DNA from 4 places in the Cupriavidus sp. GW822-FHT03E04 genome. Region 4 is predicted to be linked to each of the others. Evidence: predicted binding sites of a transcription regulator. Region 4 holds the regulator's gene; each other region holds the start of a gene.

Region 1 (7,411 bases), on a different contig from region 4:
TTTTTAATTCTTACATGCAGGCGCACGAAGCGCGAAGCATGTATTGCCTGCTTGACACTTAGCGCTTGCCGCCGAGGCCGCCCAGCAGGCCACTCACGAGGCCGGTAACCGGCGCCAGTGCGTTGTTGCCCGAGCCGCTGCCGCTGCCTGCGCCATTGCCGCCGGTGACACCAGCGACGATGCCGGTAACCGGTGCGAGCGCATTGCCTGCGCCGCCACCCGAGGCACCGCCAGCTGCGCCGGTGACCGTGCTCACCACGCCGCTGACAAGGTTGGTGACAGGCGCGAGCGGGCTGCTTGCGCTGCCGCTGCCGAGGCCGCCGGTGAGCCCGCCGGTCAGGCCACTGACCAGGCTGGTGACGGGCGCGAGCGGGCCGCTCGCGCTACCACTGCCCAGGCCGCCGGTGAGCCCGCCCGTCAGGCCGCTGACCAGGTTGGTGACAGGCGCGAGCGGGCCGCTTGCGTTGCCACCCGTCAGACCACCCGTGAGGCCGCCCAGCAGGCTCGTGACCGGCGCCAGCGGGTTGCCAGTACCCGTGCCGCTCGGGTTGTAGGCCACGCCGCCAAGCGCGGCCACCGTGCTGCCCGCGCCAGCGACGATGCCGCCCACGCCCGACACCACCGGCGTGTTGGTCTGCTTGATTGTGTTGCCCGCCGTGGCCAGGCCGCCGCCAAGCGTCGCCAGGAGATTGTTGACCGGAGCTCCCAGGCCGGTTGCCGCCCCGAGCGTCTGCGTGGTGCTGGTGAGTTGCGAGGTGAGCGGCACGATGAGCCTGCTGACGCCGCCGGTGAGCTGCTCCACGGGGCCGGTCGAGAGGGCCGCGCCGAGCTGGGCGCCCGCGCCATTGACCGCGGTGCCGACTTGCGAAACCAGTGAGCCCACCGGTGTGGTGACGGCTGCCAGGGGCGACAGCGGACCGCTGCCCAGGCCGCTGACGAGCGAGCCGGCGTTGGTCACGGCATTGCCCACCTGACTGACTACGCCGCCGGTGCTTGCCACCGTGGTGCCGAGCGGGTTGGTGGCATTAGGGATGTTGCCCAGGCCGTTTTGCACGCCGTTGCCCAGGGTGCTGACCGCGGCGCCGAGCGAACCGACCACGCCACCCAGGCCATCCTTGGATTGGGTCGAGAGAATCGGCAGGTTGGTGTTCTTGATCTGCGTGCCGAGGTCGCTCACAGCGTTGCCGGCGGAGGTCACGACGCCACCCGCCTGATCGACGATCTTGCTGGTCGGCGTCAGCGCGGCCGTGTTGCCACCGTTATTGCCACCGTTGTTTCCGCCATTGTTGCCGCCGTTGTTCCCACCGTTATTGCCGCCGTTGCTGCCACCGCCCGTGCTGGCGTTGGTGCCGCTGCCGCCGGCGGTGCCTGCGCTGGTACCGCCGCCATTGCCGGTGCCCGCACCACTGCCGGTATCCATGGACGTTGTGCCACCACCACTTGCGCAACCGCCAAGTGCCAACAGCGAGCCGAGCAGTGCCGTGATGAGGATCTGTTGAGTACGCATGACCTTTTCCCTTTTTTCTTCCCGTCGTGAAATCACGGAGCGCGTGGCGCCTGCCGTGGTGTCACTCCATAGCGCAAAGGGTGTGCCAGTGCGTGCCAGCATGCCGCCGGCTCGTGCGCGGACGCCGGATAAAAACGCGCCAAGCCTTGCCGCGCTTGGGTTTGAAGAGGATGAGACATAGCCGGTAAAGGACCAGACATGAGCGCGCTGTGCGGTGTTTCAGTGTTACGCGTTACGTAACGCCGCGGCGCCGATACGGAACAACGCGGACTTGTTCCCTGCGCCGCTGCCGCATGCCACCGTGTCGGCAACGTGTGGGCAGGCGGTGCGTGCGCAGTTGCGCATCGGGAACATCGAGGGGGGAACATGTTACGTAGCACGTAACACGCCGCGCGGCTTGGGGGCGCCTTGCTGTGCAACGTGACGCGTGACTGGCCCATGTTCGCCATCCCGCGTCAATCAACGGTTTGCGCGGCGGCGCCAGCGGTGATGGCCTGCCTTGCCGACAGCGTGCCATGCAGCTGGCACGCAGCTTGCGGTATTGACTCCCGACAAGCGCGGCGCACAGCGCGGCGCGGAGCAAACGCCTTCGTCGTATTGCGGTATTGCGTTCCGCGCTCAAGGCTTCGCATGCATCGTCCAAGAGCCAATTCGATTGCAGTTCCAAAGGAGAACCTTCCGCGAGGAAGACCAGGAGATCCCATGAAAGCGCATTTCGCCCCGATGTCATCCATGACCCTCGCCTGTGCCGCCGCACTGTTGCTGCTGGCAGGTTGCTCCTCCGGCGGATCCGGCAGCGGCGTGAGCCCCAGCGCCGTCACGCCAACCACGCCCCCTCCGAATACACCGGCTGCGACGCCCGACACCACGCCCACCGCCAAGGTCACTGAAGGCGTGGGCAATACGGTGGTGGCAGCGGGCAATGCGGTGAGCGATATCGGCAAGCAGATCCAGGCTGCGCAAGTGCCGCTGCTGCCTGACGCCACGCGCAACGCGCTCGGCGGCGTAGTGGTAAATGCGGGGAACACGGTTGGCACGCTAGGCGTGGGTGTGCGCGACGGCCTTGGCAAGATGGGTGCAGTCACCGATCCGCTTGGCATCACCGTGTCCAGCACGGGCAACGTGGTGCAGAAAGCCGGCGTCACGGTATCGAGCGCGGGCGATCTCGTGAGCAGCCTCGGCACCGGGCAACTGGCGCCGCTAGGCGCGGTGACCACACCCGTGGGCGGCCTGGTCAATCAGGTTGGCGGCGCGGTGACGATGGCCGGTGGCAAGCTCGGCGAGGCGCTCTCGACCGGCCCCGTGGCGCAAGTCACCGGCAGCGTGAGCAAGGTGATCGTGCCGCTGACCACGCAGGTTACCACCGCTACGCAAACGGTTGGCGGAGCCACCGGCCTTGGCGCGCCGCTGGACAAGCTGCTGGCAACCCTTGGCAACTCCGTGGCCAGCGGCGGCAGCCTGCTGACCAATACCCAGGCCCCATTGGTCTCCAGCCTCGGCGGTGTCGTGACCGAGGCCGGCAAGACCGTCGCCGGGGCCGGCGTGCTGGTGCACGGCAACGGCACCGGCGGCAATCCGCTCGGCGGGTTGCTCGGCAACCTGCCTCTTGGCGGCATCGCGGGCGGTTCCAGCTCGGGCACGGGCGCAGGCGCGGCAGGCATGCTGGCTCCCGTGACAGGCTTGCTGGGGGGCGTGACGGGTGGTGCTGCCGCGGGCACTGGCACTGCCGGCGCGCTGGGACCTTTGGCCGGTTTGCTGGCGCCTGTGACGGGCGTGCTGAGCGGCGCGCGCAACGCTGCAGCGGGTGCGGCTACGACGACATCGAGCACGCCGAACACGCCGGGGCTGACCAATCTGCTCGGTGGCCTGGCTCGTTAATTGTTGATCTGAATACGTCGAATACGTCGATACGTCTTTACGGTGCGCAGTTGTCCTTACCCCGCGGCTGCGCATCCTTTTACATCACACCGCGCCAAATGGCTCACCCGAACGGGTGTGGTATTTGACGCGAGTAGAACTTTTGCTCTTTAAAAAACACTGTTTTCAAACGGACGTCAGCCATTATGCTGAGACAACTATAACTCCAAGGGGGGGTATGGTTGATACATGGCTTTGATCTATAAATTGTTCACCAGCGTTACCGCTCGGTACTAACCTGGCCACAAGAGCGAGGCGGTATCGGAGGGGTAAGCGGACGCTGCGTGATGACATAAATTAAAATCGGAGTGACATCATGAAAAACGCTTTGGCACGCTTTCTTCGGGACGAACAAGGGGCAACCGCAATCGAGTACGGGTTGATTGCGGGACTCATTGCTCTGGCTCTTATCGGCACGGTCACCCAACTAGGCACTGACGTCAGTGCTCTGTTCACTCGCTTGAGCAGCAAGGTTACGGCCATTCTTCCCGCATCCGGTGGCTAAGTGTTAGCCCTAATTGCCGCGTTATTCTGCGCGGCAGTCATCTGGACCGATTTCGCTTATCGCAAAGTACCAAATGCCGTGCTGGTTGCCACGATTGTGGCAATGAGCCTGGCGCTTGCGTTCGGGCCGCCTCCTGAGCCTGGGGTGGCTTCCCGGCTGCTCGGCTTTCTGGCGGGCCTGCTGGTCATGTTGCCGGTTTATGCACTCGGCCGCATGGGCGCGGGCGACATCAAGTTCTTCGCCGTCACAGGCTTGTTCACTGGCCCCATGGGGCTGGTGACGGTATGGGTCGTCGGCAGCCTGCTGGCGCTTGCGCATGCCTTGCTGGTGCGCATGCAAGCTGGCGCGGTCTGGGCTGTATGGCGAGACCATTTCACAAGCTTGTTGCAGCGAGGCGGCGGCATGAGCGTCCCCGGTGCGGTGCGCCATACAGCGGAGGAGCGCGGCATTCCGTACGCCGCGTACCTTGCGATCGGTTTGTTGGTCTGGATGATTTTGGGAAGGTAGCTGCCGCGCGGGCGAGGGGCTGTTAGCCAACCGCCTGTCGCCCGCGCCACCGGTCGGCGCAAAAAGTAAAAGATAACCGGGTGAAGTATGCCATTGCGGGGAAACCATGCCGTGCGGACGCGCTCGTCCGGAACGGCTGCGCTTGAATTTGCCATCGTGCTGCCGGTTCTTCTGGCTGTCGTGATCGGCATTGTCTATTTCGGCATCGTGCTGGCCCTGCAGCAGACACTGACGCTTGCTGCGGAAGAAGGTGCCCGTGCAGCCCTGCGTTACCCCAGTGGGGCATCGGCCAATAACGCGGCTGCCACGCAAGCCTTGCGGGTGAGCGCGGCTTCGACGACGGCTTTGGCTGTGCTGCCTGCCTCAATCAGCAGCGTCATTCCCACCGCCAATATTGCGCAAGTTGTCTCCTGCGCCAATCCAAGCGGCTCGGTATGCGTGACGGTAACGCTGAACCTTCCCTCAAGCGCGATCTTGCCGGTCATACCCGGGGTACCGATTCCCACAACGCTGACTGGCAGCGCGACGGTGCAACTGGCACCTGACACATGAGGATCTGCCCACGCCACGAGCGGATGCCGTTTGTCGACATGTGCCTAAGCCAGATTCCATTTATCCAAACCAGAGAGTTCGCATGACCAGCAAACAGATCCGCGTGCTTGCCATCGCGCTGCTCGTCCTTGCCGCGTTGCTGGCGTTGCTCGCGTGGCGCGTGGCGCGTACGCCGGCCAAACCAGCGGAGCCCGTAATGGCAAGCATGCAGTCGTATCCGGTGGTGATCACAGTGAAGCCGATCGAAGCCGGCAAGCCGGTCCCCGTCGACGCGCTCAAGGTAGAGCAATTGCCCATCAATCCGGCGGGGGCTTACACCGAAGTGGCCCGCGTGGCAGGCCAGGTGCCGCTGGTTGGCATCGGCGCGAACGTGCCGGTACTGGAAAGCCAGCTGCTGGCGGGCCTTGCCACTCAGGTGAAAGAGGGCGAGCGCGCGGTGGCGGTTGCGGTCGATGAAGTGATTGGCGTTGGCAACCAGGTGCAGCCGGGCGACTTTGTCGATGTGTTCGCGGTGTTCCGCCGCGATGGCCAGGAGATCGCAGGCAGCCAGGCGCGCATGCTGCTCGCGCGCCTGCGCGTGCTGGCCTATGGTGCGGGGACGGTCAATGAAGCCGCCAAGCCCCCGCCCGAGCAAATGATGGCGCGCCGCGAAGGCGCGAAGACCGCCGTGCTGGCAGTGCCGGTGGCCAACGTCGGCAAGCTGGCTATCGCACAGCAAACCGGGCGCCTGTTGCTGGCCCTGCGCAATCCCGACGATCCGGATGTTCCCACCGAAGGCTTGTTTGAGGATCCCGCACCGGTCATGCAGGCAAAGACGCAGGCAAAAGGCGGGGCGCCTGCCGCAGCGCTGGCGCCATCCGATCGCGCAATGGCAGGCGTTGCGCTGGCAGGGATCGCGGGTGGGGCACGAGGTGAAGCGCTTCCTGTCAAGGCAGCGCCATCGCCTGTCCCGGCACCTGCAGCCATCGCGCAGCGCGCCCATGGCGCGGGCGCGAGCAGCGTCGCGCAAAACAGTGTTGAGATGATCCGCGGCGGCAAGCGCGAGATCGAATGAAGCCAGGCACGCCGTCGTGGTCGAAGCATGCCTCGTGCACGCCCGCCGGATTGCATTTGGATTGGTGTTTTCAGTGTTACTTCTGGATAGTCGATTGATGAAATCCATTCTTGCCGGGGCCGCCACCATCCTGGCCGTCTGCTGCACCGTCCCCGCGGCGTGGGCGCAGCAGGCCGATGGCGGCGTGCGTGATCTGAGGCTGGTGGTGGGTAGCCAGCGTGAGCTACGTCTGAACAAGCCACTGGAACGCGTGGCGATCGGCAACCCTGCCGTGGCGGATGCGTTGCTGCTAAAGAGCGGCTCGGGTGCCAACGGCGTGCTGGTGGTGGCCAAGAAGCCGGGCGCTACCGAGCTGATGGTTTGGCCGCGTGGCGAAGCCGCGCAAACCTACCGGGTGCAGGTGGATGCGACGCGAGGCGAGTCCGGCGATCCCGACGTGACAGTGTCGGGCGGGGGCGCACTGATCAGCGGCGAGGCGCGTGATGCGCAGGCTTCGCTGCGCGCCCAACTGGCGGCGCGCTCGGCCACCGCTACCGCCGAAGGCAAGGGTGGTGTGGTGATCGATCGCTCCACGATTCCGGTCAGCAGCACGGTGCAGGTCGACGTGAAAGTGGTCGAGGTCAGCAAGACCGTGCTCAAGGAGGTGGGGTTCAATTTCTACCGGAACAACGGCGGCTTCGCCTTTGGCACGTTCTCCCCGTCGTCGCTGAACAAGTTCACTTTCACACCGCGAACGGACTCCACGCCGGGTTCGCTCAGTGCCGACATCAGCTCGCCGATGAGCAGTGCCTTCAATCTTGTCGCGGCGTCATTCTCGCGCGGGATCTTCGCCAACCTGAGCCTGCTTGAGAGCAATGGCATGGCGCGGGTGCTGGCCGAACCGAGCCTGGTGGCGCTGTCCGGGCAGAGCGCGAGTTTTCTTGCCGGCGGGGAGATCCCGATCCCGGTGCCGCAGGCACTCGGCACGACCACCATCCAGTTCAAGCCCTTCGGCATTGGCCTGACCGTGACGCCCACCGTGCTAGCCAAGGATCGCATTGCCTTGAAGGTGGCGCCTGAAGCCAGCGATCTCGATCCGTCACGCGGCATATCGATCAACGGTGCCATGGTGCCTGCCATTGTCACCCGCCGCGCCGACACCACGGTGGAACTCGGCGATGGCGAGAGCTTTGTGATCGGCGGGCTGGTCAGCCGCACCACGGTCAGCAACGTCAACAAGGTGCCTTTGCTCGGCGACCTGCCGATCATCGGCACCTTCTTTCGCAACCTGAACTTCAACCAGGAAGACCGCGAGCTGATGATCGTGGTCACGCCGCGCCTGGTGCGCCCGCTCGCCAAGGGCGCGGCGGCCGTGGCCGCGGTCAGCGAG
Region 2 (7,411 bases), on a different contig from region 4:
CCCCAGTTCAGGCAGGTGCTGGCCAAGGCTCAGGGCGTCCCGGGCAATCAGGACGTTGTCGTTCGCATGCAGGCGGATCAGGGCGGCGGAGTTCACGTTGGGTCAGCCTTGTTGCAGCAGTTCTTTGAGCTTGAGGCGCTGGATCAGGTGGGTTTCCTGGTCGTACACCGTGCTGATGTAGCGCTTGTATTCCGGGCCGTCCAGGTACATCACCGGCGCGTCGATGCGGGCGGCGACCTGCTGGAATTCCTTGCTAGCCACGGCCTGGCGGAAGGCGTCGCGCAGCTTCTTTTCCACCGCCGGATCCAGGCCGACGGGCGCGCCGATGCCATTGGGCGCTTCCACCACCACGTTGTAGCCCAGTTCCTTGAGCGTCGGCGTGTCCTTGAAGCGCGGCGTGCGCTGGTCGCCCCAGGTGGCCAGCAGGCGCAGCTTGCCGGCTTCCACGTGGGGCGCCCACGAGCTGGAATCGGCCAGCAGGTCCACTTGCCCGGCGAGCACGTCCTGCAAGGCCTGCGCGCCGCCCTTGTAGGCGATGGCATTGAAGCGCACACCGGCGGCCTGCGCGAATTCTTCCATGCCCACGTGGGTGGCGCCGCCGATGCCGGCATGCGCATAGGTGAGCTTGCCCGGATGCGCCTTGGCCTCGGCCACGACGTCCTTGAGCGACTTGAAGCGCGAGTTCGCCGGCACCGCGATGCCGAAGGTCTGGCCGGAGGTGCGCGCCAGGTAGGTCAGCTCGCTGCGCGGGTCCAACTGCAGCATGCCAAGCTGCGAGAAGCGCGTCACCGAGATCGGCACCTGGCCGATGGTGTAGCCGTCCGGCTTGGCGCGGGCCAGTGCCTTGGTGCCGATCATGCCCGATGCGCCGGCGCGGTTTTCCACCACGATGGATTGCTTGAGTACGCCGGACGCCACCTGGCACAGCGCGCGCATGGACTGGTCGGCGGTGCCGCCAACGGGCCACGGGCAGATGAAGGTGATGGGCCGGTCCGGATAGTCGGCGGCACGTGCGAGGCCCGGCAGCAACAGGCCGGCACTGCCAGCCGTCGCAGCCGTGGCGGCAGCGGCGCCGCTGATGAGCAGGCGGCGCCGCCCGTGGTTGATGCCGTGGGGTGCGGTCATGTGTCGTCCTCGCAGGGTGTCGTTATTGGAGTCATGGGCTGGTGGCAACGTCCACCGGTCAGGCTGGATTGTGGCAAAGCCATTCATAACAATCCAATCAATCATCGGAATGGCTTCATAACCTTAAAGTTAAGTAGAATCGTGGCATGCCCCAGATCGACCGCGCCCTGCGCTCCAATATCAAGCTACGCCACCTGCAACTGGTGGTGGCGCTGGACGAGTTCCGCCATCTCGGCCATACCGCCGAGTTCCTCTCCGTCAGCCAGCCAGCCGTCTCCAAGATGCTCACCGAGGTGGAGAAGACGCTAGGCCTGACGCTCTTCACGCGCTCCACCCGCGGCACCGAGCCCACGCTGGCGGGCGCGTCGCTGGTGCGTTTTGCCCGCTCGGTGCTGGCGCAATATGAGCGCACGCGCGACGAGATCGCCGCGGAGGCCAGCGGCGCCGCCGGGCGCACCCGGGTGGGATCGATGGGCGCGGCCCTGCCGGTGCTGCTGGCGCAAGCCATAGGCCTGCTCAAGCAGCGCTCGGCCCAGGCCACCGTGCTGGTGGAGGAGGGCGACCTGCCCCACCTGCTGCCCAAGCTGCGCATCAGCGAACTGGACCTGATCGTGGGGCGGCTGGAGCCTGGCTACGCCGCCCCGGACCTCATCACCGAGCCGCTCTATAACGAGCCGATGGTGGCGGTGGTGCGCAGCGGCCACGCGCTGGCAAGCAAGCGTGCACCGGGCTGGGCGGACCTGGCCGGCATGCCTTGCGTGGTGCCGCCGCCATGGGCCTCGCTACGGGTCAAGATCGAGCAGGAGTTCTACCGCTTTGGGCTGCAGCCGCCAACCGACCTGATCGAGTCGTCGTCCTACCTTGCCATCACCACCTTCGTCTCCCAGCTAGATGCCGTGGGCTTCCTGGCCAGGTCGGTGGGGCAGCAGTTCGAGCGGGAAGGCCGCTTCCATATTCTGCCCTTGGACATAGCGCTGGAGCTGCCGCCGGTGGGCGTGATCACGCTGCGCGAGGGGCGGCCCACGCCCAGCAGCATCCAGCTGGTCGAATGCCTGCGGGCAGCGGCCGGGCAATTGGCCGCGCCGCCGGCCGGTGCGAAGAGGCCGGCGCGCGCGCCGCGGCGCACGAAATAGCCAGCCCGCCGCGATCAGCGCGGCCTGGCCAGCAGGTACTTCGCCAGCGCGTGGAACGCCGGGATAATCCAAGCGCTAGCGGAGCCGGCCCACGACGCACCACATTGCGGCTCGGTCGTTCCCACAGGCACTGTTTAGGTCCACGCAAGCCGCCCCATGGTGCGGCTTGCGCGGGTGCCCTGCATGCGTATTCGGCCCGCGAAGGCGCCCTGGTGACCAATCTCCCTGAAATGTAAGAGGAATACATTTGAATACATTTTCCTTCTTACATGGCATGTCTCCTGCTTTGTTGGTCTGCAACGCCCTCATGTATACAACCTGGGATACAAGCGATGACCAGCAAGACGCCTCTGCGCCGATCCGCCGCCAGGCTTGGCAGTTGCCGAACGCTGCCTGACTGGCAACAGCTCTACAAGACGCGAGGCGCCTCGCCCGCGGACGCGCTGGCGCCGTTCCTGGACCTGGACGCAGCGGACCCGGCCTGGATCGCGCGGCTGGATGCGGCGCGGCTGCAGTCCCAGCTAGCTGCGCTGGCCGCGCGCGTTGAAGAAGCGGGCGGCCAGCTCGATGCGTTTCCCCTCTACGGCGTGCCGTTCGTGGTGAAAGACAACATCGACGTGGCAGGGTGGCCCACCACGGCGGCGTGTCCCGCGTTTGCGTATGTGGCCGAGCGCGATGCCGGCGCGGTGGCGCGGCTGCGCGCGGCCGGGGCCATTGTGGTGGCCAAGGCTAACCTGGATCAGTTCGCCACGGGCCTGGTGGGCGTGCGTTCGCCTTACGGCGCGGTGCCCAACACCTTCGATGCGGCATATGTCAGCGGTGGCTCCAGTTCGGGCTCGGCGTCTTCGGTGGCGCGCGGCTGGGTGCCGTTCTCACTCGGGACCGATACGGCGGGCTCGGGGCGCATTCCCGCGGCATTCAACAATATCGTGGGCCTCAAGCCGACCCGGGGCTGGCTCTCCAGCGCCGGCGTGGTGCCGGCCTGCCGCACGCTGGACTGCGTCTGCGTGTTTGCGCTGACGGTCGACGATGCCGCGCTGGTGGCGGAGATCGCCGGCGGCTTCGACCACGACGATCCTTACTCGCGCACCTATCCGCAGAGCGCGCCTGCCGCGCTGGCGCCATCGCCCGTGCTGGGCATTCCCGATGCGCCGGCATTCTTTGGCGATACGCAGGCGCAGGCCAGTTTCGAGCAAGCGCTGACGGACTTGCAGGCCATGGGCGCCAAGCTGGTGCCGATTGATTTTTCGCCATTCGCCGAGTTGGCCGCACTGCTCTACCAGGGGCCATGGGTGGCCGAACGCTTCCTGGCGGTGAGCCAGCTTCACGCCAGCCAGCCGGAAGCCATCGATCCGGTCGTTCGCGTGATCGTGGAGGAAGCGGGCCGCTATAGCGCGATGGACGCGTTCAGCGCCGAGTACCGGCGCGCGGCGCTGACCCGCGCTATCCACCTGGCGCTGGCAACGGTCGATGCGCTGGTGGTGCCGAGCGCGCCGTCGATCTATACGCTGGCCGCCGTGCAGGACGATCCGATCCGCCTGAACGCGCGGCTTGGCACCTATACCAACTTCGCCAACCTGGCTGACCTGTCGGCGCTGGCGCTGCCGGCCGGTGCGCGCGAGGACGGCCTGCCTGCCGGCATCACGCTGATTGCCCCGGCCTGGGCGGACCGCGCGTTGGCCCGCTTTGGCCGGCAGTGGCAGGCGGCGCAAGCGTTGCCGCTGGGCGCCACCGGGCGGGCTTGTCCCGTTGGTGCGCAGCGCGCGACGCCGGTCACGCCGGGATCGGTGCGGCTGGCCGTGGTCGGCGCCCACCTTAGCGGCATGCCGCTTAACCATCAACTGCTCACGCGCCACGCGGCCTTTGTGGAGGCTTGCCGCACGGCGCCGTGCTACCGGCTTTATGCGCTGGCGGACACGATCCCGCCCAAGCCCGGGCTGGTGCATATCGGCACAGGGCAGGGCGCGCCGATCGAAGTCGAGCTCTGGGATGTGCCACTGGCCAGCTTTGGCGCCTTCGTCGCGGAGATTCCCGCGCCCCTTGGCATCGGCAAGCTGCTGCTGGAAGACGGCCGGCAAGTTACCGGGTTCATCTGCGAACCCCGAGGCCTGGAAGGCGCCAGCGATATCACGGCATTTGGCGGCTGGCGCGCCTATCTCGCCAGCGCGGACGCCAACGCAACCTGACCCGGGAGCGCCGATGTTCCACACCGTACTGATCGCCAATCGTGGCGAGATCGCCGTGCGGGCCATTCGCACCCTGCGTGCGCTAGGTATCAAGAGCGTGGCCGTGTATTCGGATGCCGATCGCAATGCCGCGCATGCCCGGCTGGCCGATGTGGCCGTGCCGCTGGGTGGCGAGCGTGCGGCGGATAGCTACCTGGTGGCCGAGCGCGTGCTGCAAGCCGCGTTGGATACCGGCGCGCAAGCCGTTTTCCCCGGCTACGGCTTTCTGTCGGAGAGCGCGGCGTTTGCCGAGGCCTGCGAGGCGGCGGGCCTGGTGTTCATTGGCCCGACGCCGCACCAGCTCCGCGAGTTTGGCCTGAAGCACCGGGCGCGCGAGCTGGCCGCCGAAGCGGGGATACCGATGACGCCCGGCACCGGCCTGCTCTCCAGCGTGGAACAAGCCCTGCGGGAGGCCGCGCGCATCGGCTATCCCGTCATGCTCAAGAGCACGGCCGGCGGGGGCGGTATCGGCCTGTCGCGCTGCGCTGATGACGCCGAGCTGAGCGCGGCCTTTGACAGCGTGCAGCGGCTGGGCGAGCAATTCTTCAAGGATGGTGGCGTCTTTATCGAGCGCTGCCTGGACCGCGCGCGGCATATCGAGGTGCAGATCTTTGGAGATGGCGCGGGCCGCGTGGTGGCGCTGGGCGAGCGGGATTGCTCCACGCAGCGCCGCAACCAGAAGGTGGTGGAGGAAACCCCGGCACCGCACCTGAGCGAGACCACGCGCCACGCGCTGCATCGGGCCGCGATCCAGCTGGGCGAATCGGTGCGCTACCGCTCTGCCGGCACGGTGGAGTTCATCTACGACGTGGAGCGGGAGGATTTCTACTTCCTGGAGGTCAATACCCGGCTGCAGGTGGAGCATCCCGTGACCGAGCTGGTGACCGGGCTGGACCTGGTCGCCTGCATGCTGAAGGTGGCCGCGGGCGATGCGCTGGACTGGGATGCCATCTCCCGCCCGCCGCAGGGTGCGGCCATGGAGGTGCGGCTCTATGCGGAGGATCCGCTCAAGCAGTTCCAGCCCTCGCCGGGCACGTTGACCGAGGTGGCCTTTCCGGACGGCGTGCGCGTCGACGGCTGGGTCGAGACCGGCACGGAGGTGTCTGCCTTTTACGATCCGCTGCTGGCCAAGCTGATTGTCCACGGCCCCACCCGCGCTGCCGCGCGCGCAAGGCTCGCGGCAGCGCTGGCCGCCACGCGCCTGTGCGGCATCGCCACCAACCTGGACTACCTGCGCCAGATCGTCGACTCGCCCGAGTTCACCACGGGCCGCGCCTTCACGCGCATGCTCGACCGCTTTCCCTACGCGCCGGCAGTCATCGAGGTGCTGGAGCCAGGCACCTACACCAGCATCCAGGACGTGCCGGGCCGCACGGGCTACTGGCATATCGGCGTGCCGCCGTCCGGCCCGATGGACGACTACGCCTTCCGGCTGGCCAACCGCATCGTTGGCAATCATCCGGGCGCGGCCGGGCTGGAATGCACGCTGGTGGGGCCACGCCTACGTTTCCATGGCGCGGCCGTGGTGGCGCTGGCCGGCGCGCCTTGCACGGCAACACTCGACGGGATGAACGTCCCGTTCTGGGCGCCAATCAGCGTAGCCCCTGGGCAGGTCCTGGCGCTCGGCAAGGCCACGCAAGGCTGCCGCACCTACCTTGCCGTGCGCAATGGTTTCGATGTGCCGCGCTATCTGGGCAGCCGGTCCACCTTCGCGCTCGGGCAGTTCGGCGGGCATGCCGGGCGCACGCTGCGGCTGGGCGACATGCTCCCGCTCGGCCAGCCGCATCTGGCGGCCAGCGGCGTCGAGGCCCCGGTGACGGCGCCGCAGGCCGCCCCCGCCGCACTGGTGCCGGCCTACGGCCAACATTGGGAAATAGCGGTCCTGCACGGCCCGCATGGCGCTCCCGACTTCTTTACGCCGGCATCCATGGAGACTTTTTTCGCCACGGACTGGGAGGTGCACTACAACTCCAACCGCCTTGGCGTGCGCCTGCTCGGGCCCCGGCCCGAATGGGCGCGGCGCGACGGTGGCGAGGCGGGACTGCACCCATCCAACGTGCACGACTGCGAATACGCAATCGGCGCCATCAACTTCACCGGCGACTTCCCGGTGATCCTCACCAATGATGGCCCGAGCCTCGGCGGCTTTGTGTGTCCCGTCACGGTCGCCCAGGCCGAGCTGTGGAAGGTTGGCCAGGTCAAGCCAGGCGACCGGATCCGCTTCCGGCCGATCAGCTTCGATGCCGCGCGTGCCTTGCAGGCGGCGCAGGATCGGGACATTGCCGGGCTGCGGCAAATAACGCGTGCGCCGCCGCTGCCGGCGCCAGCGTGTTCCACCGCCATCCTTGCCGGGCGCGCGGCCAGCGGGCATCACCCGGCCATCGCCTACCGCCAGGCGGGCGATGGCTACTTGCTGCTGGAGTACGGCGAGAACGTGCTCGACATCGGCCTGCGGCTGCGGGTGTACCTGATGATGGAGGCGCTCACGGCGCAGCCGGTAGACGGCGTGCTGGAGCTATCGCCCGGCGTGCGCTCGCTGCAGGTGCGCTACGACGGCCAGCGCATCCATCAGGCGGCGTTGATCGAGGCGCTGCTCGCCATCGAGGCCGGCTTGCCGGACGTGGCCATGCTGAAGATCCCCACGCGCGTGGTGCACCTGCCGATGGCCTTCGAGGATGGCGCGACGCTGGATGCCGTGCAGCGCTACCGCGAGACGGTCTGCGCCGACGCGCCATGGCTGCCGAACAATGTCGACTTCATCCAGCGCATCAACGGCCTGGCGCATCGCGACGAGGTGCGGGACATTGCGTTCGCGGCGCGCTATCTGGTGCTGGGGCTGGGCGACGTCTACCTTGGCGCGCCTTGCGCTGTGCCGCTTGATCCGCGCCACCGGCTGCTCACCTCCAAGTACAGCCCCGCACGCACCTT
Region 3 (7,411 bases), on a different contig from region 4:
ACCAGCACGGCCACGTCGCCGGGTCCGAGCAGCGCCGCCGACATGCTGAAGACGTGCGAGTCCGAGTAGGCAACGGTCGGCATGCCGAGGCGGAAGAACTTGTGCTGGATATCCAGGGCGACGATGCCCGAGTTGCCGCAGCCATAGAACTCGATGCGCCTGGCTGCGGCGAGCAGCTGGATGCCATGTTCGATCTGGTCTGCCGACAATGCGTTGCGCACGGTCATCAGGGTGGCGATGGTGCGGTCGAACACCTTGCCGGCGATATCGGCGGGGCGGTCCTCGGCTTTGACGTCCTGGTGCACGAAGGGCGTGCCGCCGCCCACGTTCTGGGCGAACTGGAGCTTGAACTCGCGAAAGCCGTCGTAGCCCAGCGCCGCGCAAAAGCGCGCAATGGTGGGCTGGGATACGCCTGCGCGCTCGGCCAGCTCGGGCATCGACAAGCGGATCACGCTGGCGCCGTGGCGGGCGACATAGTCGGCAAGGCGGCGTTCGGAAGGGCGAAGCGTGTCGTAGACGGCAAGAATTCGGTCGCGCATGGTAGGGCAGGGATGGGCTGTCTGTGCCGGGGAGTTGTTCTGGCTTTGGCCCCGGAATCCGTGGCTCGACGGATCGAGCGGCATGTAGATATTCTACATAATCAGAGGCGGGGTCATCGCGGCTTCAGCGTGACTACCGGGTAGGGATTTCACCTATGTGCGCTAAATATGCCATGAATAAAGCGCTTTGTGATGTGCACGCATGGTGTTTTCAAATTGGCTTTCGATATAATGTAGAAAATCTACAAACAATAGCGACCGCAAGTCCCCCCAGTCCTCCCGGATACGATCAGGCATCACGACCAGGAACTCCCCCCAATGTCAAAAGCCCTCCACGCCGAAGTCCACGCCGTCACCGAGCGCGTGATCGCGCGCAGCCAGCGCAGCCGCGCCGCCTATCTCGCGCGTTGCGAACGCGCCCAGCAGGAGCTGGGCCCCTTGCGCGGGCTGTCCTGCGCCAACCTCGCGCACGGCCTGGCCGCGCTGCCCACGCACGACAAGCTCAAGCTGCGGGTCGAGCATGCTGCCAACCTCGGCATCGTTACCGCGTACAACGACATGCTGTCGGCCCACCAGCCGTACGAACGTTATCCCGGCGTGATCCGGGAGGCCGCGCGTGCCGTTGGCGCCGTGGCGCAGGTGGCGGGCGGCGTGCCGGCGATGTGCGATGGCATCACGCAGGGCAATGCCGGCATGGAACTGTCGCTGTTTTCGCGCGATGCCATTGCGATGGCCACGGCGGTCTCGCTGTCGCACAACACCTTCGATGCCGCGGTTATGCTGGGCGTGTGCGACAAGATCGTGCCGGGCCTGCTGATGGGCGCGCTGCAGTTCGGCCACCTGCCGGTGGTGTTCGTGCCGGCCGGGCCGATGTCGACGGGCTTGTCCAACAAGGAAAAGGCGCGCGTGCGCCAGCTATACGCAACCGGCCAGGTTGGCCGCGAAGCCTTGCTGGAGGCCGAGTGCGAGGCCTATCACGGCGCCGGCACATGCACCTTCTACGGCACCGCCAACAGCAACCAGTTCCTGATGGAAATCATGGGCCTGCATATGCCGGGCGCGGCCTTCGTGCATCCCGACAGCGGCCTGCGCGACGCGCTCACCGCCGCCGCCGCGCAACGCGCGCTGGCCCTGACGGCGCGGGGCGGCGACTACCTGCCTCTGGCGCGCATCGTCGACGAGCGCGCGGTGATCAATGCCGTGGTCGGCCTGCTGGCCACGGGTGGCTCGACCAACCACACCATCCACCTGGTGGCGATGGCGCGCGCGGCGGGCATCCTCATCGACTGGGATGATTTCGACCGCCTCTCGCGCATCACGCCGCTGCTGGCGCGTGTCTACCCCAACGGCTCGGCCGACGTGAATCACTTCCACGCCGCGGGCGGCGTGGCCTACGTGATTCGCCAGCTGCTCAGCGCCGGGTTGCTGCACGAGGACGTGGAAACCGTGGCCGGGCGTGGCCTGGCCCGTTACACGCAAGAGCCCGTGATGATCGACGGCGTGCTGCAGTGGCGCGACGGCGCCGCCGTCAGCGGTGATGCCACGGTGCTGGCCACTGCGGCCGAGCCGTTCTCCACCGAGGGCGGCTTGCGCCTGCTGCAAGGCAATCTTGGCCGCGGCATGATCAAGGTGTCGGCGGTGGCGGATGAGCATCGGGTGATCGAAGCACCGGCACGCGTCTTCGACTCGCAAGAGCAATTGCAAGCCGCGTTCGAAGCCGGCGAGTTCACGGGCGACATGATCGCGGTCGTGCGTTTCCAGGGACCCAACGCCAACGGCATGCCAGAACTGCACCGTCTCACCCCGGTGCTGGGCTCGCTGCAGGACGCCGGCTACAAGGTTGCGCTGGTGACCGATGGCCGCATGTCCGGCGCTTCTGGCAAGGTGCCGGCGGTCATTCATGTGGGGCCTGAGGCACTTGCCGGCGGCCCGCTGGCGCGCGTGCGTGACGGCGACCGGATCCGCGTGGACGCCGTGGCAGGCACGCTGGAATGGCTTGGCGCCGCGAATGGCGACGGCGACCTGGCCACGCGTGCTTCAGCCGTGCTGCCGGACGACGCCTTTACGAATTTCAGCGTCGGCCGGGGCCTGTTCGGGCTGTTCCGCCGCAACGCGCGGATCGCGGAGGAGGGCGGCAGCGCGCTGGACCTCTCCGAGGCCGACGCGCCCGGCGCTGTCCAAACGGGCGCGGCCGTCGCACAATAGGCAGCGCCCCTTAAATTTGTGTCATTTGTGTCCCCGGCAGCCGATGGCTGGCGGAGACGACCCCGAGCCGGCCCATGCGGGTCCTATCATGGCTTCATGGCTGAACGCTTGCGGAGCCGACCGGCCGCCGGCGCGGGGACTACCGACAAGGATGGGAAAACCATCCGAACATGATCATTGGAGCAGACATGATCTACATCCTGATGGGCGTTTCCGGCAGCGGAAAGACCACGGTCGGCCAGTTGCTGGCCAAGACCTTGCAATGCGGCTTCCACGATGCCGATGAATTCCACAGCGCCGCCAACAAGGCGAAGATGCACAACGGCATCGCGCTGACCGACGACGACCGCTGGCCCTGGCTGGCCGCGATGCGCGCGGCGATCGATGCGGCCCGCGCCGAGGGGCGCACCCACGTCTTTACCTGTTCCGCGCTGCGGCAAACCTACCGCGACCGCCTGACGCCCGCCGATGGCGGCGTGACCTTTGTCTACATGAAGGGCGATGCTACGGTCATTGGCGGCCGCCTGGCCGAGCGCAGCGACCACTTCTTCAATCCCGCCCTGCTGCAGAGCCAGTTCGAGACCCTGGAGGAGCCGCGCGACGCCCTGGTGCTCGATATCCGCCAGACGCCGGAGGCGCTGGTGCAGCGCATCCTGGCCGGAGTGCAGGCAGAAAAAAGCGCGGCGATCGCCCGCTGAACCGATGCCAAGGCTGGCCCGAAGCGAAGGCTGGCAGACATCTTGCTTATCCATGTTTGATGGCGCGAATGCCTGCCGCTTGCGGCTTTCGTGGTCATAGGTATCCTATAGGGACAGCACTTCGAAGCATGACGAGATGGTCCGCGGCCAAGCCGCCGGGCCTCGGGTGGTGATCTCAAGGTGCTGTGCCGGGAACAACAAGCCAATCAAAACGGGATAGCCGGCAGTTTGGGCGGCACCCAAATCATGGGGGAACGGCCATCATGGCGGCGCGGTTTTTCGACGAGATGCTCGATTGGCAAGATGGCGTGGCAGCAGCAATCCACGCGGGCGAGTCCCTGCCGGCAGGTGCCGTGCGGGGGCATTACAAGCAGTTCGCGGATTGGTTGGCGCGCCAGTCCGAAGGCACCATGGACAACAAGCGCGCCGAAGCGGATCTCATCTTCCGGCGCGTGGGCATCACGTTTGCCGTTTACGGTGAAAAAGACGAGTCCAACAGCGGCACCGAACGAACCATCCCGTTCGATGTCATTCCCCGCATCTTCCCCGCCAGCGAGTGGGCAACGCTCGAGCGCGGCCTGCGCCAGCGGGTGTCGGCGCTGAATCGCTTCATCCACGATATCTATCACGGGCAGGACATCATCCGCGCCGGTGTGATCCCGCCAGACCAGATCTACAACAACGCGCAGTACCGCCCCGAGATGCTCGGCATCGACGTGCCCCGTGATATCTACGCCCATGTGGCGGGCATCGATGTAGTGCGCGCTGGCGAGGGCGAGTTCTACGTGCTGGAAGACAACCTGCGCGTGCCCTCCGGCGTGTCCTACATGCTGGAGAACCGCAAGATGATGATGCGGTTGTTCCCGGACCTGTTCGCGCGCAATCGCGTGGCGCCGGTGGCGCACTATCCCGACCTGCTGCTCGACATGCTGCGCGGCGTCTCGCCGCAGAACATCGCCGATCCCACGGTGGTGGTGCTCACGCCCGGCATGTACAACTCCGCCTACTTCGAGCATGCCTTCCTGGCGCAGCAAATGGGCGTGGAACTGGTCGAGGGCAGCGACCTGTTCGTACAGGACGAGCACCTCTACATGCGCACCACCCAGGGGCCGCAGCGCATCGACGTGATCTACCGCCGGGTCGACGACGACTTCCTCGACCCGCTGGTGTTCCGCTCGGATTCCACGCTGGGCGCGGCGGGGCTGCTCTCGGTCTACCGCGCGGGCAACGTCACCATCTGCAACGCCATTGGCACGGGCGTGGCCGACGACAAGTCGATCTATCCCTACGTGCCCGACATGATCCGCTTCTACCTTGGCGAGGAAGCGATCCTCAACAACGTGCCGACGTACATGTGCCGCCGCCCGGACGACCTGCAGTACGTGCTGGACCACATGAGCGAACTGGTGGTCAAGGAAACCCACGGGGCCGGCGGCTACGGCATGCTGGTGGGGCCTGCCGCCACGCGCGCGGAGATCGATACGTTCCGCGAGGTCGTGCGCGCGCGTCCCGAGCAGTACATCGCGCAGCCCACGCTGGCGCTTTCCACCTGCCCGACGTATGTCGAGTCGGGGATCGCGCCGCGCCATATCGACCTGCGTCCGTTCGTGCTGTCCGGCAAGGATGTGCGCATGGTGCCGGGCGGGTTGACCCGCGTTGCGCTGCGCGAAGGCTCGCTGGTGGTCAACTCCTCGCAGGGCGGGGGCACCAAGGACACCTGGGTGCTGGAGCGCTGACGCGCGGCGCACGCAAGGATTGTTTGTGATTCCCGCGCTGGCAGCCGCGTTGCCGGCGGCGCGCGGGCGAACAGCGCTGTACGAGGGGACTGACCATGCTTAGCCGCACCGCCGACCATCTGTTCTGGATGGCGCGCTATACCGAACGCGCGGAGAACACCGCGCGCATGCTGGACGTGAACTACCAGACTTCGCTGCTGCCGCAATCCGCGGAAGTGGCGGAGCAAGGCTGGTGGGCCATGCTCGATATCTCCGAGCTGACCACGGTGTTCGACGAGAAGTACGGCCTGCTTACGCGCGACGACGTGATCGACTTCATGGTGCGCGACATGACCAATGTCTCGTCCATCATGAGCTGCCTGCGCGCGGCCCGCGAGAACGCCCGCGCCGTGCGCGGCTCGCTGACCACCGAGGTCTGGGAGACCATCAACACCACCTGGCTCGACGTGCAGCGCATGATCGCCGACGGCGTGCTGCGCGAGGATCCTTCGCAGTTCTTCGAGTGGGTGAAGTTCCGCTCCCACCTTGCCCGTGGCGTGCAGTTTGGCACCATGCTCAAGGATGATGCCTTCCACTTCATGCGGCTGGGCACGTTCCTGGAACGCGCCGACAATACCGCGCGGATTCTGGACGTGAAGTTCCAGGCCAGCACGGTCGACGATAGCGATCCCAATCGCGACGCCAACGATTTCTATCACTGGGCGGCTGTCCTGCGCTCGGTGTCGGGATTCGAGGTGTACCGCAAGGTGTATCGCACCGTGATCACGCCCGAGCGCGTGGCCGAACTGCTGGTGCTGCGTCCCGACATGCCGCGCTCGCTGGTGTCCAGCATGGACGAGGTGGTGTCGATCCTGGCGCTGGTGGGCAACCACCTTTCTTCGGAGACCGAGCGCCAGGCTGGTAAACTCCACGCCGATTTGAAATATGCGCGCATCGACGACATCTTCGCCGTCGGGCTGCATGCTTACCTGACCAGTTTCCTGGAGCGCATCGGCGACCTCGGCAACGGCATCAGCCGGGATTTCCTCGTGCCGCTGCTCGCTGCCTGACCTATATGAAGTGGGGAGGTTGTGCCGGCCTCGCCACATCATGAAATACAAGATTCACCACAAGACGGTCTACCGTTATGCCGAGCCGGTCCTGCGCAGCGTGCACGAACTGCGGCTCGCGCCGCGCTCGGGCCCGCTGCAGGCCGTGCAGGAATGGCAATTGTCCGTTCCCGGCAACCTGTCCGAGGCGCGTGACGGTTTCGGCAATATCGTGCACAGCTTCACTGTGGCCGGGCCAGCACATACGCTGGTGATCGAGGCCAGCGGCGTGGTCGATGTCACGCCGCCAATGGATGCGGACGGGCCGTTCTTTTGCGATGCGCCGCCGGCTGGCGAGGCGCGTGTGTCGCCGCTGTATTACCTTGGCGGCACGCCGCTGACCGCCGCCAAGCCGGAGATGGTGCATTTTGCCGCGCCCTACCTGGCGGCGGGGGCGACGGTGCCCGCGCTGCTGGCGCTGGCCAATGGCATCGCCGGGCGGGTGCGCTACCGGTCAGATAGCACCGATGTGGACACCTCGGCCAGCGACGCATTCGCACTGGGCAGCGGGGTTTGCCAGGACCAGGCGCAGGTGATGGTGGCATGCTGCCGGGCCCTGGGCGTGCCGGCGCGCTACGTCAGCGGCTATTTCTATGACCCGGCCGCGTCGGAATTGGCTAGCCATGCCTGGGCCGATGTCTGCGTGGATGCCGGCAAGGAGTTGTGGTGCAGCATCGACGTGACCCACGGCTGCCTGAGCGACGCGCGCCATATCCGGCTGGCGGTCGGGCGTGACTATCGCATGGCTGCACCGGTGCGCGGGATTCGCGAAGGTGGCAGCGGCGAGCGGCTGGCGGTCGAGATCGCCATTGCGCCGTTGCAGTGAATGAAGTGGTGCGCCGTGCACCAAAAACGGGCGTGCCGCACGTTTCCGGGCGCACCGGCGCGGCGCTAGAATGCGGCCTTGGCCCGGGCGACAGGCTTGGCGAAGCGCCAGGCGTGAATGTGCACCATTACAAGACAAGATCATGACGTACTGTGTAGCCATGCGGCTGGATGCCGGGCTGGTGTTCCTTTCCGATTCGCGCACCAATGCCGGTGTCGATGCGATCTCGACCGCTCGCAAGATGACCGTGTTCGAGGAGCCGGGCGACCGGGTGATGGTCTTGCTGACCGCGGGCAACCTGGCGATCAGCCAGGCGGTG
Region 4 (7,411 bases):
AGTAGCCGGCCCTGACCCCGCGATGCGACATCGGCCTGCATCGCGGCGCGCTGGCGGTCCATGAAGTCGCGCAGCGTGTCGATGCCGCGCAGGCGCAGGATGGTGTTGCGCACGGCGGCCTCGACCAGCACGGCGAGATTTCGGCCGGCCGCCACCTGGATCTTGACCATGTGGATGGGCAGGCCGAGCACGTCGAGATACTGGGAGTCCAGCGGCAGGCGCTCGAATTCGCCATCGTTGCGGCGAACCAGTTGCACCACCAGCTTAAGCTTCATCTTGCGGCGTACCGCAGTCTCGCCAAAGATGGTCTTGATGTCGAGCAGGCCCAGGCCGCGCACTTCCAGCAGGTTCTGCAGCAGCGGCGGGCAGCGGCCCTCGATGAAGTCCGGCCCGAGGCGCACGAAATCGACGGCATCGTCCGCGACCAGCCCATGTCCGCGCGAGATCAGTTCCAGGCCGAGCTCGCTCTTGCCCAGGCCGGATTCGCCCATCACCAGCACACCCATGCCGAGGATGTCGAGGAATACGCCGTGCATGGTCACGCGCGGCGCGGAAATGCGCGACAGATAGAGGCGCAGGTGGTCGATCACCGCGGCCGAAGACACCGGCGTGGTGAACAGCGGTGTGGACGAGCGCGTGCAGCGCAGTTCCAGGTCGGGCGGCGGCTCCATGCCGTCGGCGATCACCAGGAACGGCGGCTCCAGCAGGATCAGCTCGCCCATCTGGCGCTTGCGCATCTCGTCATCGAGGCGCTGGTAATACGTGATTTCGGGCTTGCCCAGCACCTGGATCCGGTTCGGGTGGATCAGGTTCAAGTGGCCGACGAGATCGGCCGCGGACGTGGCTTCACGCGCGAACTCGACATCGAAGGCCCGGTCCGCGCCCTCCAGTCCTGCTACCCAGGAGAGTTTGATATCGGCTGCGTTGTCGTCGAAGATCGACTGCGAGGTGACGCCAGTGAGTTCCATTCGGGTGCTTTCAGGGACGGGCTTTCAGTGCCGGATCAAGGGTGCCATTGCGTCAGCAACTGGTGCACGTCGTCGGGGGTGGGCAGGGTAGCCAGTCCTTCGCGCATCTCGCGGTCGGACAGCAACTGGGCGATCTCGGAGAGAATTTCCAGATGCTGCTGGGTGGCCTGTTCGGGCACCAGCAGGAAGATCAGCAGCGCGACCGGCTTGCCGTCGGGCGACTCGAAGGGGATCGGCTCGGCCAGGCGCATGAAGGCGGCCAGTGGCTGCTTCAGTCCCTTGATGCGGCCGTGGGGGATCGCAACCCCCGCGCCCAGGCCGGTGGACCCGAGCGACTCGCGGGCGAACAGGTTGTCGGTCACGGTCGCGCGCGCTACGCCATGGTTGTTCTCGAAGAGGAGCCCGGCCTGTTCGAACACGCGCTTCTTGCTGGTGACGCTGACGTCGAGGTTGATGTTGCCGGGTGGCAGCAATTTAGCCAAACGATTCATGTGGAATGCGCAGGGTTTTCTAGTAAGCAGGCCCGGGGCCAGGAGGCGTCCCACCGGGCGGAAAGAGGTAAAAAAACCAAGGCCCGAGGTTTCCACCGGGTGTCCCCCCATGCCGGTGTCGGGCGTCTGGCCATTATAGAGCAGGCCCGCTTCCGCTTTGTGCATTGCAATAGCCGATGCGCTCAAGCGGTGCTGCATGCACCGGAATGGCTAGGCCGGTCAACCATGTATTGCACAGCATACACTGGTACATATGCGTTGCGGAATCCCCTGTGTGGCCCGATCGGGTAGGCTGCAACGAAAAAGCCGCGCTCTGGGCGCGGCTTGATTCCATTTTTCAAGGGACTGACACCGACGGCCCGGTATGTGGGCCGCCAGGCACGGTCATTGCTGCATCTGCGATGCGGCCATCTGATACTTGACCGCTTCACGGTCGTGGCTCTGCACGCGATCCTTGTGGCGAATCACCTGCCGGTCGAGCTTGTCGACCAGTGCGTCGATAGCGGCATACAGGTCTTCATGATGCGCTTCGACAAAGATGTCCTTGCCCTTGAGATGTAGATTGATTTCCGCGTACTGCCGCCGGTCCTTTTCTTTTGTATTGTCGACAGAGAGCAGCACACTTACGCCAATGACTTGATCGAAATGCCTGACGATACGCTCCAGTTTCGTTTCCACGTACTCACGCAGAGGGGGCGTGATGTCCAAGTGGTGTCCACTGATCTTGAAGTTCATAGCGTTTCTCCTTCTGAAAGAGCTGCATCAGGCAGGCGATGCAGCTCGGCTACAAAGTCTTACGGAGATTGACCGCGGGAATCTTGAGCGCTTCGCGGTATTTGGCAACGGTACGCCGTGCTACCACAAAGCCTTGCTCGCCGAGCAATTCGGCAATCCGGCTATCGGACAAGGGGTTCCTAGCGTCTTCGGCTCCTATCAATTGCTTGATCAACGCACGGATTGCCGTTGATGAGGCCGCGCCGCCGGTTTCTGTGGATACGTGAGAGCCAAAAAAATACTTCAGCTCGAAAGTCCCCATCGGCGTTGCCATGTATTTATTGGTAGTCACCCGAGAGATGGTGGACTCGTGTAAACCCAGTGTATCGGCAATCTCCCGCAAAACCAAGGGGCGCATCGCAATTTCACCGTGGGTGAAGAAGTTCTTTTGACGTTCGACAATGGCTTGTGCGACGCGCAATATCGTGTCGAACCTTTGCTGGATATTCTTGATCAACCAGCGTGCTTCCTGCAGCTTTTGCTGCAGTCCGGCCGCGCCTGCATCGCCTTTTGCACCGCGCAAAATCTGCGCGTACATGTCGTTGATGCGTAGCCGCGGCATCACATCCGGGTTGAGGTGGGCGATCCATCCGCCGCTCAATTTTCGAACAAAAACATCAGGCACCACGAAGTCCGCTTCTGGCCGGCTGTAGGCATGGCCGGGATAGGGCGCGAGCGAGCGGATCAGTTCATGTGCGGCCTTGAGTTCCGGTTCGTCCACTTGCAGCGCCTTTTTAAGGCGCGTGTAATCGCGCACCGCCAGCAGCTCGAGGTGGTTGGTGACGATGCTCAGCGCCAGTTCGCGCTGCGGATGCTTGAGCCTGCGCAATTGCAGCGCCAGGCACTCGGCGGCGTTGCGTGCCCCGACGCCCGGCGGATCGAAGCTCTGCAGCAGCGTGAGCACAGCCTGGATCTCGTCGACCTCGAACTCGAGCTCCTCCGGCAGCTCGCTGCAGATTTCCTCGAGCGTGGTGCTCAGGTAGCCGTCATCGTCCAGGGACTCGACCAGGAAGATAGCCAGCCCTTTGTCGCGCAGGGAAATCTTGAGCGGCGCCAGCTGTTCCATGAGGTGTTCACGCAGCGTGGGCTCGGCGTCGCGCAGCTGCATCGGGGTTTTTTCGTCGTCTTCGCCTTGCGGGCGGCGGGCGAAGTCGTCCAGGCTCCAGTCGCTGCCGTAATCCTCATTGCTGTCAGAGTAGCTGTCGTCGGCTTCGGGCGCGCCATCGGGGCGGTTCTCGCTGGTGCCCTGGCCATCGGCGGGCGCTGGCGCGGGCGCGCTCTGCAGGTTCACCGAGCCGTCCGAAGACACGCGCAACGGGCTGTCCAGCCAGTCGTTCTCACGCTCGAGCAAGGGGTTCTCGGTCAGCGCCTGTTCCACTTCCTGCTGCAGTTCAAGCGTGGACAGTTGCAGCAGCCGGATCGACTGCTGGAGTTGCGGCGTAAGCGCGAGATGCTGCGAGAGGCGGAGCTGTAGCGACGGTTTCATGCGACCTATTTTATGCCCAACTTCCGTACTGATGGAACGGAAATTGCTATCGCTGGTGTCGCTATGATCGTTTGAAGGATAAAAGGCGACACCGAAGCCGCCCGGGGGGCGATGCGCGGCAGGCGCCGCGCGCCCTTACATGCGGAAGTTCTCGCCCAGGTAGACCTTGCGCACCGACTCGTTGGCGATGATGTCCTCAGGCTGCCCGGACGCCAGCACCGCGCCTTCGCTGATGATGTAGGCGTGGTCGCAGATGCCTAGCGTCTCGCGCACGTTGTGGTCGGTGATCAGCACGCCGATATTGCGTGCCTTGAGGAAGCTGACGATGCGCTGGATTTCGCCAACCGCGATCGGGTCGACGCCGGCGAAGGGCTCGTCGAGCAGGATGAAGCGCGGCGCGGAGGCCAGCGCGCGGGCGATTTCCACGCGGCGGCGCTCGCCGCCGGACAGCGACAGCGCCGGGTTGTCGCGCAGGTGGGCAATCTGCAGGTCATCCAGCAGGGTGTCCAGCCGGCGCTCGATCTCGGCCTTGCCCAGGGGTTTGCCATCGTTGAGCTGCAGCTCCAGCACTGCGCGGATGTTTTCCTGCACATTGAGCTTGCGGAACACGGAGGCTTCCTGCGGCAGGTAGGACAGGCCCATGCGTGCTCGCTCATGGATGGCCAGGCCGCTGATGTGTTTGTCGTCGAGCACGATATCGCCTTCGTCCAGCGCCACCAGCCCCACGATCATGTAGAACGACGTGGTCTTGCCCGCGCCGTTGGGGCCCAGCAAGCCGACCACCTCGCCGCTCTTCACGTCGAGCGACACGTCCTTGACCACGGTGCGCGAGCCGTAGCGCTTCTTCAGGTGGCGCACGACCAGCGTGCTGCTGTCCTTCAGGGTGGCGGGCTGGGACGGTGCGGTTTGGGTAGCGGTCATGAAGGTGAAGTCAGAATCCGTGGATCAGGGACGTGGCGGCGTCAGGTCAGGGGTTGACGGGGGCAGTTGCCGGCTTGAGCGGCAGCGGATTGGCTGCGGCACCGCTGGCGGGCTGCTCCTGGCGGGGCGACAGCACGGCGCGCACGCGGCCCGACGGGCTGCCCGCGGTCGCGTTCTCGGCGCCGCCGCTGGCCGTGTAGAACTCGTTGCGGCTGTCATAGGTGATCACCGCGCCGCGGATCTCGTCGACCAGCTTGGCGCCGGCCAGGCGGGCCATGCGGGCGCGCCCGATCAGCTTGGACAACTCCTGCTTGCCGTCATATTCGATGCGGTCGCCCCAGCCATCGATGTACTCGTCGACGTTGTCGCGCTTCTGGCGGATATAGGCTTGCTTGCCGCCCTTGGAGGTCGCGACCGCGTACTGGTAGCCCTCGGGATCGGTACGGACTTCGGCTGCGTCGGATTTGAGCACCATGGTGCCCTTGGTCAGCACCACGTTGCCAGTCAGTACATAGACCTGCTTGACGTCATCGTAGCTGGCATTGTCGGCCTCCAGGACCAGCGGCTTTTCGCGGTCGGCCTTTTCGGCGCTGGCGGGCGCGGCCAGCGTGAGGCCCAGGACGGCGGCCAGCGTCAGCAAAGCGGCCGTGCTGCGGCGCAGACAGGACGAAGTCGTCGGGAATGGATTCATGTTGGCGTGATGGCGGTTGACGCGGGCGGTTGGTGCCCGCGGGCGGCTTCGGGGCTACTTCGTGGGACTCGCCGGCGGCGGCCCCGTGATGATGGTGCCGCGTACGTTACCCAGCAATTGTACTTCGCGAGTGACATTGTTGAAGACCAGGCCGTTGGCGGTCATCACCGACGGGCCGCGGGTCAGCTTGACAGCCTTGTCGGTCTTGACGATGTCATCGTTCACCAGCACCTGGAAATACTCCGAGGCGGCCGTCATCTGCGGATCCTTGGCGGGGTCGGGGCCCTGGGTACGCACGATGAAGGCATTGCCGAACAGGTCGATGACCGAGCCTTCCGCGTTCATCGTGCCGCGATCAGAGTGGCCGGTGACGGGCGGACGGTCGATTTCATAGGAGCGCATGGCCGGGCGCGTCACTTCGTAGGTCTGGTCGTCCTCGAAGTGGATCATCTTGTCGCCGGTGAAGCGCAGCTTGGTGTTGCCGTCCTCGGCAAGCTCGGTCGCGGAAAAACGGATCATGTAGTAATCCGGTTCATGCTTCTTGCCTACCGGCCCGGTGTCCGCTTCTTTCGGGGAGTTGACCTGCACCAGCCAGAAGGTGCTGCCCGCCACCAGTGCCATCAGCAGCAGGGGCAGGGCTCGCATGGCAAGCCGGCTCAGGGAGGACAGGATTTCCCGCATAGGCATGGGCTGGCCTCAGATGACCTTGGCGCGGGTCAGGTCGTGGATGTGGAGCGCGCCGACCAGGCGCCGCTCTGCGTCGACCACCAGCATCTGGTTGATGCGGTTCGCCTCCATCACCTGCACGGCTTCCACGGCCAGCTGGTCCGGCCCGACGGTATGCGGTGTGCGGTGCATGACCTCGCTGATGGGTACGGTCTTCCAGTCGCGCGGGGTTTCGAGCAGGCGGCGCAGGTCGCCATCGGTGAAGACGCCGATCAGGCGGTCGTCCGGGTCCACCACCGCGGTCATTGCCATGCCTTTGCGGGTGATTTCCATCAGGGCCTGTGCCAGCGGCGTGCTCTCGCGTACCTTGGGCACCGCGTTGCCGCTGCGCATGACGTCGCGCACGTGGGTCAGCAGCTTGCGCCCGAGCGCGCCGCCCGGATGCGAGCGGGCAAAGTCTTCCTCGCCGAAGCCGCGGGCATCCAGCACCGCCACCGCGAGCGCGTCGCCCATCGCCAGTGCGGCGGTGGTGCTGGCGGTCGGGGCCAGGTTGAGCGGGCAGGCTTCTTTTTCCACGCCGGCATTGAGGTGCGCGTCGGCCAGCTGGGCCAGCGTGGAGGCGGGGTTGCCGGTCACGGAGATGAGCTTGGCGCCGATGCGCTTGACGATCGGGACAATCGAAAGCAACTCGGCGGTCTCTCCGGAATTGGAAAAGGCGATCAGCACATCGTCGCGCGTGACCATGCCCAGGTCGCCGTGGCTGGCCTCGGCCGGATGCACGAAAAACGCGGGCGTGCCGGTCGAGGCCAGCGTGGCCGCGACCTTGCGGCCGATGTGGCCCGACTTGCCGATGCCGGACACGACGACGCGCCCGCTGCAATTGAGCGTCAGTTGCACGGCTTGCGCAAATCCGTCGTCCAGGCGGCCTGCGAGGGCAGCGACGGCGTCGGCTTCGATCTGGAGGGTTTCGCGAGCGAGCCTAAGTGCTCGATCCGCATTGAAATTAGCTATCATGGCGACGAAGTATACCAACGAATGCGATGGCGCTTGGGCTGTTCCTGGGATCGGGCGGCCGGGGCGGCCATCGCGCTTGCCGTAATCCGCCGGCAGGGCCGCCCGCACCGGGCCGGCCCGGTGCCCGGCGCGGCGTACCCTGACCCTGTCGATGCACTCTCCGCTGGACCTTACCCTTGTCCTGCTGGCCGCCGCCGTGTTTGGCGTGGTCGCGTTTCGCATGTTGCAGTTGCCGCCGATGCTGGGGTACCTGGTCGTGGGCATCCTGATCGGGCCGCATGCGCTCGGCCTGGCCAGCGATACCGCGCAAACCAAATACCTGGCCGAGTTCGGCGTGGTCTTTTTGATGTTCTCGATCGGCCTGGAGTTCAGCCTGGGCAAGCTCAAGGCGATGAAGCGG

Evidence for each region. Region 4 encodes sigma-54, which starts transcription at its own class of promoters, with help from an activator protein. Its sites were predicted from a motif close to TGGCANGNAANCTGCTTT; they were not measured.
Region 1: a site for sigma-54 is predicted at 2,030-2,047, ahead of AC1RQC_RS05985 (collagen-like triple helix repeat-containing protein). Genes of this name have one in related genera too.
Region 2: a site for sigma-54 is predicted at 2,529-2,546, ahead of atzF (allophanate hydrolase). Genes of this name have one in related genera too.
Region 3: a site for sigma-54 is predicted at 3,474-3,491, ahead of AC1RQC_RS27065 (circularly permuted type 2 ATP-grasp protein). Genes of this name have one in related genera too.

The regions. Positions count from the first base shown of each region.
Region 1 is NZ_JBXANI010000004.1:33,901-41,311, forward strand. It holds gene AC1RQC_RS05980 (collagen-like triple helix repeat-containing protein) at 59-1,507, opposite strand; gene AC1RQC_RS05985 (collagen-like triple helix repeat-containing protein) at 2,210-3,385, shown strand; gene AC1RQC_RS05990 (Flp family type IVb pilin) at 3,741-3,929, shown strand; gene AC1RQC_RS05995 (A24 family peptidase) at 3,930-4,436, shown strand; gene AC1RQC_RS06000 (TadE/TadG family type IV pilus assembly protein) at 4,524-4,988, shown strand; gene cpaB (Flp pilus assembly protein CpaB) at 5,071-6,042, shown strand; gene AC1RQC_RS06010 (type II and III secretion system protein family protein) at 6,140-7,411, shown strand, end outside.
Region 2 is NZ_JBXANI010000028.1:100,544-107,954, reverse strand. It holds gene AC1RQC_RS32620 (UxaA family hydrolase) at 1-96, opposite strand, end outside; gene AC1RQC_RS32615 (tripartite tricarboxylate transporter substrate binding protein) at 103-1,125, opposite strand; gene AC1RQC_RS32610 (LysR substrate-binding domain-containing protein) at 1,272-2,258, shown strand; gene atzF (allophanate hydrolase) at 2,591-4,444, shown strand; gene uca (urea carboxylase) at 4,458-7,411, shown strand, end outside.
Region 3 is NZ_JBXANI010000020.1:63,931-71,341, reverse strand. It holds gene AC1RQC_RS27080 (MurR/RpiR family transcriptional regulator) at 1-539, opposite strand, end outside; gene edd (phosphogluconate dehydratase) at 858-2,744, shown strand; gene AC1RQC_RS27070 (gluconokinase) at 2,933-3,442, shown strand; gene AC1RQC_RS27065 (circularly permuted type 2 ATP-grasp protein) at 3,706-5,178, shown strand; gene AC1RQC_RS27060 (alpha-E domain-containing protein) at 5,274-6,227, shown strand; gene AC1RQC_RS27055 (transglutaminase family protein) at 6,268-7,092, shown strand; gene AC1RQC_RS27050 (proteasome-type protease) at 7,235-7,411, shown strand, end outside.
Region 4 is NZ_JBXANI010000016.1:160,348-167,758, forward strand. It holds gene hprK (HPr(Ser) kinase/phosphatase) at 1-968, opposite strand, end outside; gene ptsN (PTS IIA-like nitrogen regulatory protein PtsN) at 1,004-1,459, opposite strand; gene hpf (ribosome hibernation-promoting factor, HPF/YfiA family) at 1,844-2,194, opposite strand; gene AC1RQC_RS23915 (RNA polymerase factor sigma-54) at 2,244-3,719, opposite strand; gene lptB (LPS export ABC transporter ATP-binding protein) at 3,855-4,640, opposite strand; gene lptA (lipopolysaccharide transport periplasmic protein LptA) at 4,687-5,331, opposite strand; gene lptC (LPS export ABC transporter periplasmic protein LptC) at 5,386-6,012, opposite strand; gene AC1RQC_RS23935 (KpsF/GutQ family sugar-phosphate isomerase) at 6,028-7,011, opposite strand; gene AC1RQC_RS23940 (monovalent cation:proton antiporter family protein) at 7,163-7,411, shown strand, end outside.